Regions from separate parts of the Pseudomonas tritici genome, predicted to be linked through region 1. Evidence: predicted binding sites of a transcription regulator. Region 1 holds the regulator's gene; the other holds the start of a gene.
The links. Region 1 encodes FliA, which starts transcription of late flagellar genes. Its sites were predicted from a motif close to CTAAAGTTTNNNNNNNNNNNGCCGNTAA; they were not measured.

Region 2: the regulator FliA is predicted to act here: its motif matches at 2,572-2,599, upstream of HU722_RS06935 (flagellar protein MotY).

Annotation. Positions count from the first base shown of each region.
Region 1 covers NZ_CP077084.1:4,581,048-4,595,673, reverse strand. The annotation lists gene flhB (flagellar biosynthesis protein FlhB) at 1-948, shown strand, start outside; gene HU722_RS20785 (cold-shock protein) at 1,413-1,613, shown strand; gene HU722_RS20780 (cold-shock protein) at 1,658-1,861, shown strand; gene flhA (flagellar biosynthesis protein FlhA) at 2,052-4,166, shown strand; gene flhF (flagellar biosynthesis GTPase FlhF) at 4,179-5,495, shown strand; gene fleN (flagellar synthesis regulator FleN) at 5,602-6,435, shown strand; gene fliA (RNA polymerase sigma factor FliA) at 6,432-7,172, shown strand; gene HU722_RS20755 (chemotaxis response regulator CheY) at 7,342-7,716, shown strand; gene HU722_RS20750 (protein phosphatase CheZ) at 7,735-8,523, shown strand; gene HU722_RS20745 (chemotaxis protein CheA) at 8,535-10,751, shown strand; gene HU722_RS20740 (protein-glutamate methylesterase/protein-glutamine glutaminase) at 10,799-11,929, shown strand; gene HU722_RS20735 (flagellar motor protein) at 11,929-12,669, shown strand; gene motD (flagellar motor protein MotD) at 12,685-13,572, shown strand; gene HU722_RS20725 (ParA family protein) at 13,624-14,412, shown strand; gene HU722_RS20720 (CheW domain-containing protein) at 14,412-14,626, shown strand, end outside.
Region 2 covers NZ_CP077084.1:1,570,804-1,576,355, reverse strand. The annotation lists gene HU722_RS06940 (argininosuccinate synthase) at 240-1,457, opposite strand; gene HU722_RS06935 (flagellar protein MotY) at 1,600-2,508, opposite strand; gene pyrC (dihydroorotase) at 2,665-3,711, shown strand; gene rnt (ribonuclease T) at 3,708-4,379, shown strand; gene HU722_RS06920 (peroxiredoxin) at 4,592-5,194, opposite strand; gene HU722_RS06915 (bacterioferritin-associated ferredoxin) at 5,438-5,552, shown strand, end outside.

The DNA of each region.
Region 1 (14,626 bases):
CACAACTTCGCCTTGCCCCGCGAGGTGCTGCTCAACCCCGACGCCATGGGCCAGTACCTGCTGCACTCGGGGAAAATCGCGCTCCTGGCGGTGCAGCCGATCCTGATCACCTTGCTGCTGGCCGCGCTGATCGGCCCGGTCGCCCTCGGCGGCTGGCTGTTCGCCGCCGGCAGCATGGCCCCCAAATTCAGCCGCATGAACCCCGGTGCCGGGCTCAAGCGCATGTTTTCCGCCAAGGCCTTGGTGGAACTGCTCAAGGCCCTGGCCAAATTTATTCTGATCTTGTTTGTGGCGCTGATGGTGTTGTCGTCCGACATCGACGACCTGCTGCGCATCGCCCATGAACCGCTGGAGTCGGCAATCATCCACAGCGTGCAGGTGGTGGGCTGGAGCGCGCTGTGGATGGCCGCCGGGCTGATCATCATTGCCGCCGTGGATGCGCCGATCCAGCTGTGGGAAAGCCACAAGAAACTGCTGATGACCAAGCAGGAAGTGCGCGACGAGCACAAGGATTCGGAAGGCCGCCCCGAGGTGAAACAGCGTATTCGCCAACTGCAACGGGAAATGTCCCAGCGCAAGATGATGGCTGCGGTGCCCGACGCCGACGTGGTCATCACCAACCCGACGCACTATGCCGTGGCCCTCAAGTACGACCCGGAGAAGGGCGGCGCGCCGATGTTGTTGGCCAAGGGCAGTGACTTTACGGCCCTTAAGATTCGTGAGATTGCGGTGGCCAACGACATCCTGTTGCTGGAGTCGCCGGAGTTGGCGCGGTCGATCTTCTACTCCACCGACCTCGATCAGGAAATCCCGGCCGGGCTGTACCTGGCCGTGGCGCAGGTATTGGCCTATGTCTATCAGATCCGCCAATACCGCGCGGGCAAGGGCAAACGCCCGGACCCGCTCAAAGACCTGCCGATTCCGCCGGATTTGCGTCGCGATTCCTGACCGTCGCGAGCCTGCAATTGTGCGGCTACCTGTCAACGTTGACAGTAGTCAATACGCCGCGCCCACGGTTTGATAGCACGATGAGGCGCGCAGCCTGCGCGGCTCGGGAGGCGGTGATGGATAGGCGTACGGTCAGTTGGTCTGATGCCGTCAAAGGCATCGGCTTTATCGCTCGGGATCGCGATGGCAACGAGGTTGCCGCTCAGTCGACCGGCATTCAGCGCAATGACGTCCCGCCAGCCCCTCCCGCGCCGCGAAACCCCCGCAAACGCAAAAGATCATCGGACGCATGAGCCGCAGAACGTGCCGTCTCCACCCCCCTGGATAAGCCGCTGATTGCCACCGTGCCATTCGTCTTGAAATCTCCTCTACCTGTCAACTTTGACAGTAGTCAGTGTTGGACGCTTGCGGTTCCATGGCGCCAGACACTGCGCGCAGGTAATCAAGAGATGCAGGAGGTGATCATGGAAAGGGTGATAGGCACGATCAAATCTTATAGCCGCACCACCGGAGAAGGTCTGATCGAACCGGACGGTGAGCGAGAGCCAGTAATGTTGGATCTCAATAGTTCGGCAGGGCTGTGGTTTAGAAAGGGCCAGCGGGTGCAGTTCTCCAGAATCCACCGCCCCAAGGGCATCTACGCGTATCGCATGAAACTGATCTAGCACGCCCGGCGCAAATCCTTGGAAGTGACGGCAGGAGAACGGTGATGGAAACAGGCACGGTGAAGTGGTTTAACGCGGAAAAAGGGTTTGGCTTTATCACGCCCGAAAATGGCGGTCCGGATGTTTTTGTCCACTACTCAGCCATTCAAAATGCTGGCTATAAAAGTTTGGATGAACATCAAAAAGTGGAGTTCGAAATTACCGAGGGGCCTAAAGGACCACAGGCCGGGAACGTGCGTAAGCTCTAACTCATTCATAAGTCGAACACAGTTAAAGTGTGGAATCGGTTTACACCCTGTGAGCTCGGTCGCTTGTAAGGTTATCCACGCCCGGAACCAAAGTTGGAAGGCTTCTTGCAATACCGCCTCCAGGACGCCTCCCAGCGTCAAAACTTTGCTTCAAGGGATACGAGGAATACCGGTGGTGGATCGCTCTCAAATGCTCGGCACTGCACGTACCACCCTGACTGACCTCTCACGGGGCAATCTGGGTGTGCCGTTGTTGTTGCTGGTGATGCTGGCAATGATGATGTTGCCAATGCCGCCGTTCCTGCTGGACGTGTTCTTCACCTTCAACATTGCCCTGTCCGTCGTCGTCTTGCTGGTGTGCGTCTACGCTCTGCGCCCGCTGGATTTCGCGGTATTCCCGACGATCCTGCTGGTGGCGACCCTGCTGCGGCTGGCGCTCAACGTGGCCTCCACCCGCGTGGTCATGCTCCACGGCCAGGACGGCCACGCCGCCGCCGGTAAGGTGATCCAGGCCTTCGGTGAGGTGGTGATTGGCGGTAACTACGTGGTCGGTATCGTGGTGTTTGCGATCCTGATGATCATCAACTTCGTGGTGGTGACCAAGGGTGCCGGGCGGATTTCCGAGGTGAGCGCACGCTTTACCCTCGACGCCATGCCCGGCAAACAGATGGCCATCGACGCCGACCTCAACGCCGGCCTGATCGACCAGAACCAAGCCAAATCCCGTCGCCTGGAAGTGGCCCAAGAGGCCGAGTTCTACGGCTCCATGGACGGTGCCAGCAAATTCGTGCGCGGTGACGCCATCGCTGGCTTGCTGATCCTGTTCATCAACCTCATCGGCGGCATCGCGGTCGGCATCTTCCAGCACGGCATGACCTTTGGCGATGCGGGCAAGGTTTACGCCTTGTTGACCATCGGTGACGGTTTAGTGGCGCAATTGCCATCACTGTTGTTATCCACAGCGGCAGCGATCATGGTGACCCGTGCTTCGGGCTCCGAAGACATGGGTAAGCAGATCAGCCGGCAGATGTTTGCATCGCCCAAGGCGCTGGCCGTGGCGGCGGGCATCATGGCGATCATGGGTATCGTGCCGGGCATGCCCCACGTCTCGTTCCTGAGCATGGCGGCCCTTGCCGGTGGTGGTGCGTACCTGTTCTGGAAAAAACAAAATGCGGTCAAGGTGCAGGCCTTGCAGGACGTTGCGCGTCAGCAGGAGCTGCTGCCATCCCCGGCCCGCGCTCAGGAAACCAAGGAGTTGGGCTGGGATGACGTGACGCCGATCGACATGATCGGCCTGGAAGTGGGCTACCGCCTGATTCCGCTGGTGGACCGCAACCAGGGCGGCCAATTGCTCGCGCGGATCAAGGGTGTGCGCAAGAAGTTGTCGCAGGACTTGGGCTTTCTGATGCCTACCGTGCATATCCGCGACAACCTCGACCTGGCGCCGAGCGCCTACCGCTTGACCTTGATGGGCGTGATCCTGGCCGAAGCCGAGATTTACCCGGACCGCGAGCTGGCGATCAACCCAGGGCAGGTGTTCGGCAGCCTCAACGGCATCACCGCCAAAGATCCGGCTTTTGGCCTGGACGCGGTGTGGATCGAAATCAGCCAGCGCAGTCAGGCGCAGTCCCTCGGTTACACGGTGGTGGATGCCAGCACCGTGGTCGCCACGCACCTCAATCAGATTCTGTACAAGCACTCCCACGAGCTGATCGGCCACGAGGAAGTCCAGCAATTGATGGGTTTGCTCGGCAAAGCCTCGCCAAAACTCGCCGAAGAGCTGGTGCCGGGCATCCTCTCGCTGTCGCAATTGCTCAAGGTGTTGCAGGCGCTGCTGGCCGAACAGGTACCGGTGCGCGACATTCGCAGCATCGCCGAGGCCATCGCCAACAATGCCGCCAAGAGTCAAGATACTGCCGCCTTGGTGGCTGCGGTGCGCGTCGGATTGTCCCGCGCAATCGTGCAAAGCATTGTAGGGCTTGACTCCGAGCTGCCTGTGATCACCTTGGAACCAAGGTTGGAACAGATTTTGCTGAATAGTATTCAGAAGGCAGGGCAAGGCCAGGAAGAGGGCGTCCTGCTGGAGCCAAGCATGGCTGAGAAGCTGCAACGTTCGTTGATCGACGCCGCGCAGCGCCAGGAAATGCAGGGCCAACCAGTGATCCTGCTGGTGGCGGGCCCGGTCCGGGCGATGTTGTCGCGGTTTGGGCGCCTGGCAGTACCGAATTTGCACGTTTTGGCTTATCAGGAAATTCCTGACAATAAGCAAGTGACTATCGTCGCGACAGTAGGGCCGAACGGCTGAGGGTAGTGGGTTATGCAAGTTAAGCGTTTTTTCGCCGCCGATATGCGTCAGGCCATGAAACTGGTTCGTGATGAGCTGGGCGCCGACGCCGCGATTATCGGAAACCGTCGTATTGCCGGCGGTGTCGAGCTGACGGCTGCCCTGGATTACACCCCCTCGGCACTGGCGCCGCGCGTGCCGAACATGGAGCTCGAAGACGAGCTGCGCAAGACCGCGTCGCGCATTGTCTCGGCCCAGGCTGAACTGAGCATGCGTGGCGACAGCGATGCCACCACCAATCGCCAATTGTTCGCTGGCTTGCCGCTGACGGCTTCCGAGCCGTTGGTTGAGCCGACCTTCAAAGAACCGCCGCGTCCCGCCGCACCAGCCCCGGCTGCTGGCGTCGACCAGCGTGTGTTCGACTCGATGCGGTTTGAACTCAACGGCCTGCGCGAACTGCTCGAAGTGCAGCTAGGCTCGCTGGCCTGGACGCAGTTGCAAGGCAGCAAGCCGCTACAGGCCAACCTGTGGCGCCGCCTGCAACGCATCGGCCTGTCCGGCCCGTTGTCGCGCGACCTGCTGGCCCTGACCACCGAAATCGAAGAGCCACGCCAGGCCTGGCGCATGTTGTTGGCGCACCTGGCGCGGATGATCACCACGCCGGAAATCGAACCTCTGGAAGAGGGCGGTGTGATTGCCATGGTCGGCCCTGCCGGCATGGGCAAGACCACCACCCTGGCCAAGCTGGCGGCGCGTTATGTGCTCAAGTACGGCGCGCAGAATATCGCGCTGGTGAGCATGGACAGCTACCGTATTGGCGCCCAGGAACAGCTCAAGACCCTGGGCCGAATTCTCAATGTGCCGGTGACCCACGTCGATCCGGGCCAGTCCCTGGCCAACGCCCTCGACCCGTTGCTGCGCAAGCGCGTGGTGCTGATCGATACCGCCGGCCTGCAAGCCAGCGACCCGGCCTTGCGCATGCAGCTGGAAAGCCTCGCCGGGCGTGGCATCAAGTCGAAGAATTACCTGGTGCTTGCAACCACCAGCCAGAAACAGGTTCTTACCGCTGCGTATCATAGTTACAAGCGTTGTGGCCTGGCCGGTTGCATCCTCACCAAGCTCGATGAAACCGCGAGCCTGGGTGAAGTGCTGAGCCTGGCCATCAGTCATGAATTGCCGGTCGCCTACCTGACCGACGGGCCGCGGATTCCGGATGATCTGCATCTGCCGCGCCGTCATCAGTTGGTCAGCCGTGCAGTCAGCGTGCAAATGCAAGAAGAGCCTAGCGAGGAAGCGATGGCCGATATGTTCGCCGACCTTTACCACAGCCCCGCAAAACGGGTGGGTTGAGGTCAGGATGAACACAATGAAATGTATCTACATCGATGGTCTGCAAGCGATTCACGCGGCCAAGCCATGTAGCCTGCGTCTAAGCAAGACAAGGTAAAGAAATAAAATGGGCAGCATGCATCCCGTACAGGTGATCGCGGTGACCGGCGGCAAAGGTGGCGTCGGAAAAACTAACGTGTCAGTGAATTTGTCCCTGGCCCTGGCAGAGCTTGGCCGTCGCGTCATGCTGCTGGATGCTGACCTGGGGCTGGCGAACGTCGACGTTCTGCTGGGGCTGACGCCCAAACACACCCTTGCCGATGTGATCGAGGGCCGCTGCGAGCTGCGCGATGTGCTGCTGCAGGGCCCCGGTGGCATCCGCATCGTGCCGGCCGCCTCTGGCACCCAGAGCATGGTGCACCTGAGCCCAGCGCAGCATGCCGGCCTGATCCAGGCGTTCAGTGATATCGGCGACAACCTCGACGTGCTGGTGATCGACACCGCCGCCGGGATCGGCGAGTCAGTGGTCAGCTTCGTGCGCGCCGCGCAGGAAGTCTTGCTGGTGGTCTGCGATGAACCCACCTCGATCACCGACGCCTACGCCCTGATCAAACTGCTTAACCGCGACTACGGCATGAACCGCTTCCGCGTCCTGGCCAACATGGCCCAGAGCCCGCAGGAAGGGCGCAACCTGTTCGCCAAGTTGACCAAGGTCACGGACCGCTTCCTCGATGTCGCCTTACAATACGTTGGCGCAGTTCCCTACGACGAGTGTGTGCGCAAGGCTGTGCAAAAGCAGCGTGCAGTCTACGAAGCGTTCCCTCGTTCCAAATGCGCATTGGCGTTCAAGGCTATTGCCCAGAAGGTCGATACCTGGCCGTTGCCCGCCAACCCTCGGGGGCATCTGGAGTTTTTCGTCGAGCGATTGGTGCATCAGACGAGCGCAGGACCGGTGCTATGACAGCGAACGGCTACAACGCTTACAAGAAGTCTGCCCGTGACAGCCAGGGCGAGTTGATCGAGCGCTACGCGCCCTTGGTCAAGCGCATTGCCTATCACTTGCTGGCACGCCTGCCCGCCAGCGTCCAGGTCGAAGACTTGATCCAGGCCGGCATGATCGGTTTGCTCGAAGTGTCGACCAAATACGACGCGAGCAAGGGGGCGAGTTTCGAGACGTATGCGGGTATCCGTATCCGTGGCGCGATGCTCGATGAAGTGCGTAAAGGCGACTGGGCGCCGCGTTCGGTACACCGCAATACGCGCATGGTCAGTGACGCAATTCGCGCAATTGAAGCAAAAACCGGTCGCGACGCTAAAGATCACGAAGTTGCGGCCGAACTCCAATTGAGTCTCGACGATTATTACGGGATTTTGAACGATACCTTGGGCAGCCGCTTGTTCAGTTTCGACGACCTGTTGCAGGACGGCGAACACGAAGGGCTGCACGAAGACGGCGCGAGCGCTCATATGGAGCCATCGCGCGACTTGGAAGATGAACGCTTCCAGGGGGCGCTGGCGGAAGCGATTGCCAATTTGCCGGAGCGTGAGCGGCTGGTGTTGGCGCTGTACTACGACGAAGAGCTGAACCTCAAGGAAATCGGTGAGGTCCTGGGGGTCAGTGAATCGCGGGTCAGCCAGTTGCATAGCCAGTGCGCAGCCCGCTTGCGGGGGCGTTTGGGAGAGTGGCGAGCGCGCTGACAGGCAGTGTGGGGGGCACTGCAGACGATACCGCGACGGTGATTGACCTTCGCGGGTTCGACCCGTGGTGGCCCCGGCAGTCCTTTTTGTGTAATGCCTGTTGAATGAAATGGCGCGTCCAGGTGCTGGGCGCGTTTAAGACTGCTTGGAGGTCGAATTGGACAAGAACATGAAAATCCTCATCGTTGATGACTTCTCAACGATGCGGCGGATCATAAAAAACCTGTTGCGTGACCTTGGGTTCACTAACACGGTCGAGGCGGATGACGGCATCACAGCCATTCCGATCCTCAACAGCGGCAGCATCGACTTTCTGGTAACAGACTGGAACATGCCGGGCATGACCGGTATCGACTTGCTGCGCCACGTGCGTGCTGACGAAAAGCTGCGCAGCCTTCCTGTGCTGATGGTGACCGCCGAAGCCAAGCGTGAGCAGATCATCGAAGCCGCCCAAGCCGGGGTTAACGGTTACGTGGTCAAGCCATTCACTGCATTGGCCTTGAAAGAGAAGATCGAAAAAATCTTCGAACGCATCCACGGCTAATGCCATCGCGGGGGAGCTATGGAGCATAAAGAAACGTCACAGGGAGACTTTGAGTCGACCCTGAAAAAGCATGCTCACCAGTTGGTCGAAAGCCTTGAAAAAGGCCAGTTCGGCGACGCGGTGCAGTTGATCCATGAGCTCAACCAGACCCGTGACCGCGGCCTGTATCAGGAAGTGGGCAAGCTCACGCGCGAGCTGCACAGTGCGATCGTCAATTTCCAGATTGACCCGCATATGCCCCAGGCCGAAGAAATTTCGCAAATCACCGATGCCACCGAACGCCTGTCCTACGTGGTCAGGCTGACTGAGGCGGCGGCCAACCGCACCATGGACCTGGTGGAAAATGCCACGCCCCTGGTCAATGGCATGGCCACCGAAGCCCAGGCCCTCAGCGTTGACTGGGGCCGCTTCATGCGTCGCGAAGTCGGGGCTGAAGAGTTTCGTGAGCTGGCGCGTCGGGTCGAAGGGTTCTTGTCACGCAGCGAGCAGGAAAACCGCACGGTTTCCAGCAACCTCAACGACATTCTGCTCGCCCAGGATTACCAGGACCTCACCGGCCAGGTGATCAAGCGTGTGACCCAGTTGGTCACCGAAGTGGAAAGCAACTTGCTCAAATTAGTGCTTATGGCAGGCCAGGTAGACCGTTTTGCCGGTATCGAACATGACCGCGAAGCGATCCTCTCGGAAAAAGATCCACAAAAACATCTCGCCAAGGGTGAAGGTCCGCAGATTCATGCCGATAAACGTGAAGACGTTGTATCGGGTCAGGATGATGTTGATGACCTGTTATCCAGTTTAGGCTTCTAAGGAGCACCCACATGAGCTTCGGCGCCGATGAAGAAATCCTTCAGGATTTCCTTGTAGAGGCCGGCGAAATTTTAGAGCAGCTGTCCGAACAGCTGGTCGAGCTGGAAAGCCGACCAGATGATGCGAACCTGCTCAATGCAATTTTTCGCGGTTTTCACACTGTAAAAGGGGGCGCCGGCTTCCTCCAGCTCCATGAGCTGGTGGAGTGCTGCCACATCGCCGAGAACGTGTTCGACATCCTGCGCAAGGGTGAGCGTCACGTTGATTCGGAGTTGATGGACGTGATTCTCGAAGCTCTGGATGCGGTCAACGGGATGTTCAGCGAAGTCCGCGAACGTTCCCCGATCACCGCGGCCACGCCGGAACTGTTGGCTGCGCTGGCACGTTATGCGGAGCCCGCCGACCTGTCGGCTGCGCCGGTAGCAGAAGCGGCGCCTGAGCCGTTGGCTGAGGCCGAGCCGGACGTGACCGACAGCGAGTTCGAACAGCTGCTCAACTCCCTCAGTGCCGTCAAGGCCGAGGCAGAAGCACCGGCCGCCGTTGCTCCGGCAGCGGCGCCGACCAGCGAAGACATTACCGACGCTGAGTTCGAATCCCTGCTCGACCAGTTGCACGGCAAAGGCCAGTTCGCGGCCGACGCCGTGCCACCGGCGGCGGCTGCCGCGGCACCTGCCGCGCCCGTCAGCACTGACATCACCGACGACGAATTTGAAGCGTTGCTCGACCAACTGCATGGCAAGGGCACCTTCGCGGCCGATGCCTTGCCGGCCGTCGCCGCCACGCCTGCAGCGGCTGCCAACACTGCAGCGCCTGCCGCTGCTGCACCGGCAGGCGATGGGTTGATTTCCGATCACGAATTCGAATCCCTGTTGGACGAGTTGCACGGCAAGGGCAAGTTCAGCGAAGTTGCTCCGGCCGCTGCGGTGGCCACGGCTGCACCGGTTGCCGCCAAAGCCGCCGCCCCTGCACCGGCCGCCAAGCCTGCGCCCGCACCGGCCGCCGCTCCGGCGCCTGCACGTGCTGCAGCGGCACCGGTTGCCGAGAAGCCTGCCAGTGAAGCCGAAACCACCGTGCGCGTTGATACCGCACGCCTGGACGACATCATGAACATGGTCGGCGAACTGGTACTGGTGCGTAATCGCCTGGTGCGCCTGGGCCTGAGCAGCGGCGATGAAGCCATGCAAAAGGCCGTGTCGAACCTGGATGTGGTGACTGCCGACCTGCAGACCGCCGTGATGAAAACGCGGATGCAGCCGATCAAGAAAGTCTTCGGCCGCTTCCCGCGCCTGGTTCGCGACTTGGCGCGCCAGTTGAAGAAAGAGATCAACCTGGAACTGGTGGGTGAAGAAACCGACCTCGACAAGAACCTTGTCGAGGCCCTGGCCGACCCGCTGGTCCACTTGGTGCGCAACGCCGTCGACCACGGCGTCGAAACCCCGGAAGAACGCGAAGCCTCGGGCAAGTCCCGTGGCGGCAAGGTGATCCTGGCGGCGGAGCAAGAGGGCGACCACATCCTGCTGTCGATCACCGATGACGGCAAAGGCATGGACCCGGCCATATTGCGTAATATCGCAGTCAAGCGTGGCGTGATGGACAAGGACGCCGCCGACCGCCTGACCGATAGCGAATGCTACAACCTGATCTTTGCCCCGGGCTTCTCGACCAAAACCGAGATTTCCGACGTGTCTGGTCGCGGTGTGGGCATGGACGTGGTGAAGACCAAGATCAGCCAGCTCAACGGCTCGATCAACATCTACTCGACCAAGGGCCAGGGCTCGAAGATCGTCATCAAGGTGCCGTTGACCCTGGCGATCATGCCGACCCTGATGGTGATGCTGGGCAACCAGGCCTTCGCCTTCCCGCTGGTCAACGTCAACGAGATCTTCCACCTCGACCTGTCGCGCACCAACGTGGTGGACGGCCAGGAAGTGGTGATTGTGCGCGACAAGGCGTTGCCACTGTTCTACCTCAAGCGCTGGCTGGTCGCTTCGGCTGCCCATGAAGAGCAGCGCGAAGGCCATGTGGTGATTCTCTCCGTGGGCACCCAGCGTATCGGCTTTGTCGTCGATCAGTTGGTTGGCCAGGAAGAGGTGGTCATCAAGCCTTTGGGCAAAATGCTGCAGGGAACCCCGGGCATGTCGGGTGCGACCATCACCGGTGACGGTCGGATCGCGCTGATTCTCGATGTTCCGAGCATGCTCAAGCGTTACGCCGCTCGGCGTATTTGATTCTGGTGGGGCAGGGCGGTTAGCCCGCCCCGCCTAACGGAGTGTTTATGGCAGTCAAGGTCCTGGTGGTGGACGATTCGGGTTTCTTCCGTCGCCGCGTCTCGGAAATTCTTTCCGCTGATCCAACGATCCAGGTGGTCGGCACGGCCACCAACGGTAAAGAGGCGATTGATCAAGCCATTGCGTTGAAACCGGACGTGATCACCATGGACTACGAGATGCCGATGATGGATGGCATCACGGCAGTTCGGCACATCATGCAACGCTGCCCGACCCCGGTATTGATGTTCTCCTCGCTGACCCACGAAGGCGCCCGAGTGACCCTCGACGCGTTGGACGCTGGCGCAGTGGACTTCTTGCCGAAGAATTTCGAAGACATCTCGCGCAATCCTGAGAAGGTCAAGCAGATGCTGTGCGAGAAGGTGCACAGCATTTCGCGCAGTAACCGTCGCAGCTTATTCAGCGCGCCAGCGCCTGCACCGGTGGTGGCCCCTGCTGCACCCGCTAGTTCCTCATTCAGTCGCCCAGCTCCGGCCCCGGCCCCGGTTGCACGGCCTGCGGTGATGCCGGCACGTGCGTCTGCGCCAAGTGCGCATTCGCCTGCACCTAAGCGTAAAGCCTACAAGCTGGTCGCTATTGGTACGTCCACGGGCGGCCCGGTTGCCCTGCAACGCGTATTGACCCAACTGCCGGCCAATTTCCCGGCGCCGATCGTGTTGATCCAGCACATGCCTGCCGCCTTCACCAAGGCCTTTGCCGAGCGCCTGGACAAGCTGTGCCGCATCAGCGTCAAGGAAGCCGAGGATGGCGACATCCTGCGTCCTGGCCTGGCGCTGCTGGCCCCGGGTGGCAAGCAGATGATGGTGGATGGCCGTGGTGCGATCAAAATCCTGCCGGGCGATGAGCGCCTGAACTACAAGCCGTGCGTGGATATCACCTTTGGTTCGGCCGCCAAGTCCTACGGCGACAAAGTTCTGGCGGTGGTGCTCACCGGCATGGGCGCCGACGGCCGTGAAGGCGCGCGCCTGCTCAAGCAGGGCGGCAGCGCCATCTGGGCCCAGGACGAAGCCAGCTGTGTGATCTATGGCATGCCCATGGCCATCGTCAAAGCGGACCTGGCCGACGCGGTCTACAGCCTGGACGACATTGGCAAGCATCTGGTGGAGGCTTGCCTCTGATGGATGTCTTGAGCCTGATCGGCATCATCATGGCGTTTGTCGCGATTATCGGCGGCAACTACCTTGAGGGCGGCCACCTCGGCGCCCTGGCCAACGGCCCGGCGGCGCTGATCGTGATCGGTGGCACCGTGGGCGCGGCGTTGCTGCAATCGCCCATGAGCTCGTTCAAGCGCGCCATGCAGATTCTGATATGGATCATTTTTCCGCCTCGCGTGGACCTGCCAGGCGGCATCGACCGCGTGGTCAACTGGAGCCTCACCGCACGCAAGGAAGGCCTGCTGGGCCTGGAAGGCGTGGCCGATGCGGAGCCCGACAGCTACGCGCGCAAAGGCCTGCAATTACTGGTGGACGGCGCCGAGCCGGAAGCGATCCGCAGCATCCTGGAAGTGGATTTCTACACCCAGGAAAGCCGCGACATCAACGCCGCCAAAGTCTATGAAAGCATGGGCGGCTACGCGCCGACCATCGGCATCATCGGTGCGGTGATGGGCCTGATCCACGTGATGGGCAACCTCGCCGATCCGTCGCAACTGGGCAGCGGTATTGCCGTGGCATTTGTCGCCACCATCTACGGTGTGGCCAGTGCCAACCTGGTGTTGTTGCCGGTGGCCAGCAAGCTCAAGTCGATTGCCATGCGCCAGTCGCGTTACCGCGAAATGTTGCTCGAAGGCATTCTGTCGATTGCCGAGGGCGAGAACCCGCGTTCCATCGAATTGAAGCTCCAGGGCTTCATGGATTGATGGGAGATATCGATTATGAGCCGTCGTCGTCGCGAGCCTGAAGAACACGTCAACCACGAACGGTGGCTGGTGTCCTACGCGGACTTCATCACCTTGCTGTTCGCGTTTTTCGTGGTGATGTACTCGATCTCGTCGATTAACGAAGGCAAGTACAAAGTCATTTCCCAGGCGCTGATTGGCGTGTTCAACGACGCCGACCGCGCCCTCAAGCCGATCCCGATCGGCGAAGAACGGCCCAAGACCGTGACCCCGGCCAAGCCGCTGGTCAACGATAGCGATGAAACCGCTGCCGGCGTCGGTGGCACCAGCGATCCGCTGAAAAGCATCGCCGACGACATCAGTGCCGCGTTTGGCGACTTGATCAGTTCCAACCAGATGACCGTGCGTGGTAATGAGTTGTGGGTGGAGATCGAGCTTAATTCCAGCCTGCTGTTTGCCAGCGCCGATGCGATGCCCAGCGACCAGGCATTCACCATCATCGACAAGGTGGCGACGATTCTGAAGCCGTTCGAAAACCCGATCCACGTTGAAGGCTTTACCGACAATTTCCCGATCGCCACCGCGCAGTACCCGACCAACTGGGAGCTTTCGGCAGCACGGGCGTCGAGCATCGTGCGCATGCTCGCGATGCAGGGCGTGAACCCCGGGCGCCTGGCGTCGGTAGGGTACGGCGAGTTCCAGCCGGTGGCGAATAACGCCACGGTAGAAGGCCGCGCACGCAATCGTCGGGTGGTGCTGGTGGTGTCGCGCAACCTGGATGTGCGCCGCAGCCTGACCGGTACCGGCACTGCCAATGCAACTCCGGATGCGGCGTTGAAGCGGGCTGGCACACAAACTGCACCGGCACCTGCAAAGCCGCCGGTTCGTCAGAGTGCCGTCAATTCTCCGTCGCCGGCTCAATAACCCTATGCAATGTCTCGGTCGCGCCTGTGCCCGCCGGGAGGAACCAACCGAATGAGAGTCTGGGCAGTTGCCAATCAAAAAGGTGGAGTCGGCAAGACCACCACCTCCATCGCCTTAGCCGGTTTGCTCGCTGAGGCGGGCAAGCGTGTGGTCGTGGTGGACCTGGACCCTCACGGCTCCATGACCAGCTATTTCGGCTACGACCCGGATGCGCTGGAACACAGCAACTACGACCTGTTCCTGCATAAAGGCAGCGTGCCGGCCGATTTGCCGGGCCAACTGCTGCTGCCTACCAGCAACGAAAGCATTTCCCTGCTGCCCTCCAGCACCGCCCTGGCCACCCTGGAGCGCCAGTCGCCGGGGCAGAGCGGGCTGGGCCTGGTGATCGCCAAGACCCTGGCGCAACTGTGGCAAGACTTCGACTACGCGATCATCGACAGCCCGCCGTTGCTTGGCGTGTTGATGGTGAACGCCCTGGCAGCCAGCCAGCAACTGGTGATCCCGGTGCAGACTGAACACCTGGCGGTTAAAGGCCTGGAGCGCATGGTCAGCACTCTGGCGATGATCAACCGCTCGCGCAAACAGGCGCTGCCGTACAGCATCGTGCCGACCTTGTTCGACCGTCGCACCCAAGCGTCCCTCGGCACCCTGCGCGTATTGCGCGATGCCTATCCGGAGGCCATCTGGAACGGCTACATCCCGGTGGACACGCGCCTGCGTGACGCCAGCCGTGCAGGTCTCACACCGTCGCAGTTCGACGGCAAGAGCCGTGGCGTCCTTGCCTACCGCGCATTGCTCAAGCACCTGCTGTCCCAGCAGCTTGTGGCGCAGGTGGCGTGATGAACCGGCCCACCAAACTCAAGACCCGGCCGCAACTGGCACTGGAATCCTACCTGGATGCCTTGCTGCAGGATGCGACCGCGCAAGAACTGCCGGAACCGATCCTGGTGCTGGAGCCGGCTGTCGAACCAGTGGCCTTGCTGGATGAATTCCAGTTGGCGGTGCTGGAAGAGCAAGCCCGAGATGCGCAGGTTGTGGTGCCGATTACGCCGGT
Region 2 (5,552 bases), 3.0 Mb from region 1:
ATATTCGCGGTACTTACATGAGTGAATTTTCTGTAAGACCAGTTCCTACGCAGATGTAAAAATTCATTCCCCCTACAAACTTTCAACAACAATTCATTCAAGGCCTTCATTTGAGAGAGACCTCGGCCAAAAACATCAACACATGTTTAAGCGTTATAAACACCACAAGTACCGACAAAAACCCAGGCAAAAAAAATGGCCCCTTGTACAAGGGGCCATTCTTCACAGCGCGCGCAAACTTAGAACAACGAGCGACCTTTGTTGGCCGCAATGCGCATGCGCAATGCGTTCAACTTGATAAAGCCTGCTGCGTCCGCCTGATTGTAGGCGCCGCCGTCTTCTTCGAACGTGGCGATGTTGGCATCGAACAGCGAGTCATCGGACTTGCGACCGGTCACAATCACGTTGCCCTTGTACAGCTTCAGGCGCACAACGCCGTTCACGTGGGCCTGGGAAGCGTCGATCATCTGTTGCAGCATCAGACGCTCAGGGCTCCACCAGTAGCCGGTGTAGATCAGGCTGGCGTACTTGGGCATCAACTCGTCTTTGAGGTGAGCCACTTCGCGGTCCAGGGTGATGGACTCGATGGCGCGGTGGGCACGCAGCATGATGGTGCCGCCCGGGGTTTCGTAGCAGCCACGGGACTTCATGCCCACGTAGCGGTTCTCGACGATGTCGAGACGGCCGACGCCGTGTTCGCCACCGATACGGTTCAGGGTCGCCAGTACGGTGGCCGGGGTCATTTCGACGCCGTCCAGCGCGACGATGTCGCCGTTGCGGTAGGTCAGTTCCAGGTACTGGGCCTTGTCAGGAGCGTTCTCCGGGGAGACGGTCCATTTCCACATGTCTTCTTCGTGTTCGGTCCAGGTGTCTTCCAGCACGCCGCCTTCATAGGAGATGTGCAGCAAGTTGGCGTCCATCGAGTACGGGGACTTCTTCTTGCCATGACGCTCGATCGGGATCGCGTGCTTTTCAGCGTAATCCATCAGCTTTTCACGGGACAGCAGGTCCCATTCACGCCAAGGAGCAATCACTTTCACGCCTGGCTTGAGTGCATAGGCGCCCAGTTCGAAACGTACCTGGTCGTTGCCCTTGCCGGTAGCGCCATGGGAAATGGCGTCAGCGCCGGTTTCGTTGGCGATTTCAATCAGGCGCTTGGCGATCAGCGGACGTGCGATGGAAGTACCCAGCAGGTACTCGCCTTCGTAGACAGTGTTGGCGCGAAACATCGGGAAGACGAAATCGCGGACGAACTCTTCGCGCAGGTCGTCAATGTAGATCTCTTTCACGCCCATGGCTTGCGCCTTGGCACGTGCAGGTTCGACCTCTTCGCCCTGACCCAGGTCAGCGGTGAAGGTCACCACTTCACAGTTATAAGTATCCTGCAGCCACTTGAGGATCACCGAAGTGTCCAGGCCGCCGGAATACGCGAGAACGACCTTGTTTACGTCGGCCATGCCATCACTCCACGGGGTTGTACGGAAAGGCGTCGATTCTACCGACCAAAACCGTGAATTTACAGGGGCGCGACAGCAAATGAAGATAAAGCGACAGATTATGTCGAACGGGCGACCGATGGTCGCACCTGATGCTGGCACTTTATGACGTGTGCGCAGGGTTGCTCGGGCCCGTAGCCTGGGGGGCCGGTTTCTCGGGGGCGGCCACGCGCTCCAGCTGGATATTGACCCGACGATTGCGCGCCCGGTTGGCCGCATTGGTGTTGGGCGCCAGCGGGTAGCTTTCGCCATGAAAGCGCAGGGTGACCTGGGATTCCTGGACGCCATTGGCTTTGAAGTAGTCCATCACCGCCAAGGCGCGGCGGCGCGAGACATCGCGGTTGGTCAGGCGGTTGCCACTGTTGTCCGAATGGCCATTGAGCTCGATGTGGTTGACGGTGGGGTCGGCTTTCATGAACGCGAGAATCACGTCGAGTTTCTTCTTGGCCGCCGCGTCCAGCTCAATGCCGCCACCGGGAAAGCCGATTTCGGTCTGTTTGACCTGGTCGTAATTCATCGGCAATAGCTTGGTGGTGCACAACTGATAGTCGTTGTAGGCCTTGTTGAATTTGACCGGCAACAGGCGAATTTCCGAGTAACCGCCTTCACGTCCGTAATGGCGAACGGTCGGGCTACGCCCTTCCAGCAAACCATTGAACAGCCGCCCAGCCTGGGCCTGGGAGCTGTTGAACAAGACATCGCCACTGCCGGCACGCACGGCGCCGAGGTTGATATCACCTCGCCCCGGCTGCCAAGGGGCGGCGGCGGCCAGCAACGTGGCCGAGCCCGCACCCAGCGAGCCGTTATAGGCTTTGAGACGAAACGTCGCCTGCTCGCCGGCCCGGCGCACGAACTCACCCGAACCGAAGTCGGTGATCGGCTGGGTCAGGCGGCACTCGAACTGGTCCCCTTCTACCTTCCACTCAATATTCTCCAGACGTGTCTGGAACGTGAGGGCCATCGCAGGCAGGCTGGCGAACACACTGAGCAGGGCTAGATAATGCTGGCGCACGGGAGGCTCCACTGGTTTCTACAACACTTCAAAGCGTCATACATCGATAAGGCATACGAAAGGCTATCGGTTGCCTCCTGCAAAACTTGATAGCGAGTGCCTGCAAGAGTCTTTTCCGGTAGCATTCCCACCAGATTGACCCGCCTGGAATCCCCAATGTCCGACCGCCTGACCCTGCTGCGTCCCGACGACTGGCATATTCATCTTCGCGATGGTGCTGCGTTACCCCACACCGTGGCCGATGTAGCGCGCACCTTTGGCCGCGCCATCATCATGCCTAACCTGGTACCTCCGGTGCGTAACGCCGAGCAAGCCGATGCCTATCGCCAGCGAATCCTCGCTGCACGACCGGCCGGCAGCCGCTTCGAACCGTTGATGGTGCTCTACCTCACCGACCGCACCCAGCCCGAAGAAATTCGCGAGGCCAAGGCCAGCGGTTTCGTGCACGCCGCCAAGCTGTACCCGGCGGGCGCGACCACCAACTCCGATTCCGGTGTGACCAGTATCGACAAGATCCTGCCAGCCATCGAAGCCATGGCCGAAGTCGGCATGCCGCTGTTGATCCACGGTGAAGTGACCCGTGGCGACGTGGACGTGTTCGATCGCGAGAAGATCTTCATCGACGAACACATGCGCCGTGTGGTCGAGCTGTTCCCGACCCTGAAGGTGGTGTTCGAGCACATCACCACCGCCGATGCCGTTCAGTTCGTCACCGAGGCCTCGGCCAACATCGGCGCGACCATCACCGCGCACCACCTGCTGTACAACCGCAACCACATGCTGGTGGGCGGGATTCGGCCGCACTTCTATTGCCTGCCGATCCTCAAGCGCAACACCCACCAGGTGGCCTTGCTGGATGCTGCGACCAGCGGCAACCCGAAGTTTTTCCTCGGCACCGACTCCGCGCCCCACGCCCAGCACGCCAAAGAAGCGGCGTGCGGCTGTGCCGGTTGCTACACCGCCTATGCAGCCATCGAGCTGTACGCCGAGGCGTTCGAACAGCGCAATGCCCTGGACAAGCTCGAAGCGTTCGCCAGCCTCAACGGCCCGCGCTTCTACGGCCTGCCGGCAAATACCGACCGCATTACCCTGGTTCGTGAAGACTGGACCGCCCCTGCCAGCCTGCCGTTTGGCGAGCTGACCGTTATCCCGCTGCGCGCCGGTGAAACACTGCGCTGGCGCCTGCTGGAGGAAAGCAAGTGAGTGAAGACCATTACGACGACGAACATGAGCACAGTGGTGGCGGTTCCCGTCACCCGATGGCCGAGCGGTTTCGCGGTTATCTGCCAGTCGTCATCGACGTAGAAACCGGTGGTTTCAATTGCGCCACCGACGCACTGCTCGAAATCGCCGCGACCACCATCGGCATGGATGAACAGGGCTTTGTGTTCCCGGAACACACCCACTTCTTCCGTGTCGAGCCGTTCGAAGGCGCCAACATCGAAGCGGCCGCCCTGGAGTTCACCGGGATCAAGCTCGATCACCCACTGCGCATGGCGGTGAGTGAAGAAGCGGCGCTGACCGATATCTTCCGCGGCGTGCGCAAGGCATTGAAGGCCAATGGCTGCAAACGCGCGATTCTGGTCGGCCATAACAGTAGCTTCGACCTGGGTTTCCTGAACGCCGCCGTGACGCGGTTGGACATGAAGCGCAACCCGTTCCACCCGTTCTCCAGCTTTGACACCGCGACCCTCGCGGGCCTGGCTTATGGCCAGACGGTATTGGCGAAGGCCTGCCAGGCAGCCGGTATCGACTTTGACGGTCGTGAGGCCCATTCGGCCCGCTACGACACAGAGAAGACCGCCGAGCTGTTCTGCGGCATCGTCAACCGCTGGAAGCAGATGGGCGGCTGGGAAGACTTCAACGACTGACACCGCAAGCTTTTGTAGTGAGCGGGCTTGCCCCGCGCTGGGTGGCGAAGCCGCCCCAAACCCAGGCGCCTCGGTACTTCTGAGAAACCGAGGTGGCCTTATTGGGGCGGCTTCGCCACCCAGCGCGGGACAAGCCCGCTCACTACAGTCGTTTCCCGCGTATAAAAAAACCGGCCTTCTCAGGCCGGTTTTTTTTTCACCGTGAAACTGGCTTACAGCTTGCCAGCGTTCTCGGTCAGGTACGCCGCAACGCCTTCTGGCGAAGCATTCATGCCTTTGTCGCCTTTTTTCCAGTTGGCAGGGCAGACTTCGCCGTGCTCTTCGTGGAATTGCAGTGCGTCGACCAGGCGGATCAGCTCTTCCATGTTACGGCCCAGTGGCAGGTCGTTGATGATCTGGGAGCGAACAACGCCCTTGTCATCGATCAGGAATGCGCCACGGAACGCTACGCCGCCTTCGGACTCAACGTCGTAGGCCTTGGCGATGTCGTGTTTCATGTCGGCAGCCATGGTGTATTTGACTTTGCCGATGCCGCCATCGTTGATGGCCGTGTTGCGCCAGGCGTTGTGGGTGAAATGGGAGTCGATGGAAACGGCTACCACTTCAACGTTGCGCGCCTTGAAATCGTCCATGCGGTGGTCCAGAGCGATCAGCTCCGAAGGGCAGACGAAGGTGAAGTCCAGCGGGTAGAAGAACACCAGGCCATATTTGCCTTTGATGGCTTCAGACAGTTTGAAGCTGTCAACGATTTCGCCATTGCCGAGAACGGCTGGAACGTCGAAATCCGGGGCTTGTTTGCCGACGAGTACGCTCATTGGGTATCTCCTGATGTAAGGGTGACGATTGAAGTAAAAGGACCGGCCCAGAGTCTGCCGTTTATAAGCGACAGCCCTGTGACGCAGTCACGCTTCGTGAAGACCGGCCATCATACACTGAAAAAACCGTTCGTCAGTGCGGGCGCGATGCCAGCAAATACCCGGCGAATCTACTTTGACAATCATTCTCGTTAACATTAAGATCCATCGCACTTAAGCCTTAACCCGCGATGGTTCTCCCTTATGTATGTGTGCCTCTGTACTGGCGTCACCGACGGACAAATCCGCGAAGCAATCTACGAAGGTTGCTGCAGCTACAAGGAAGTACGTGAAACCACCGGTGTTGCCAGCCAGTGTG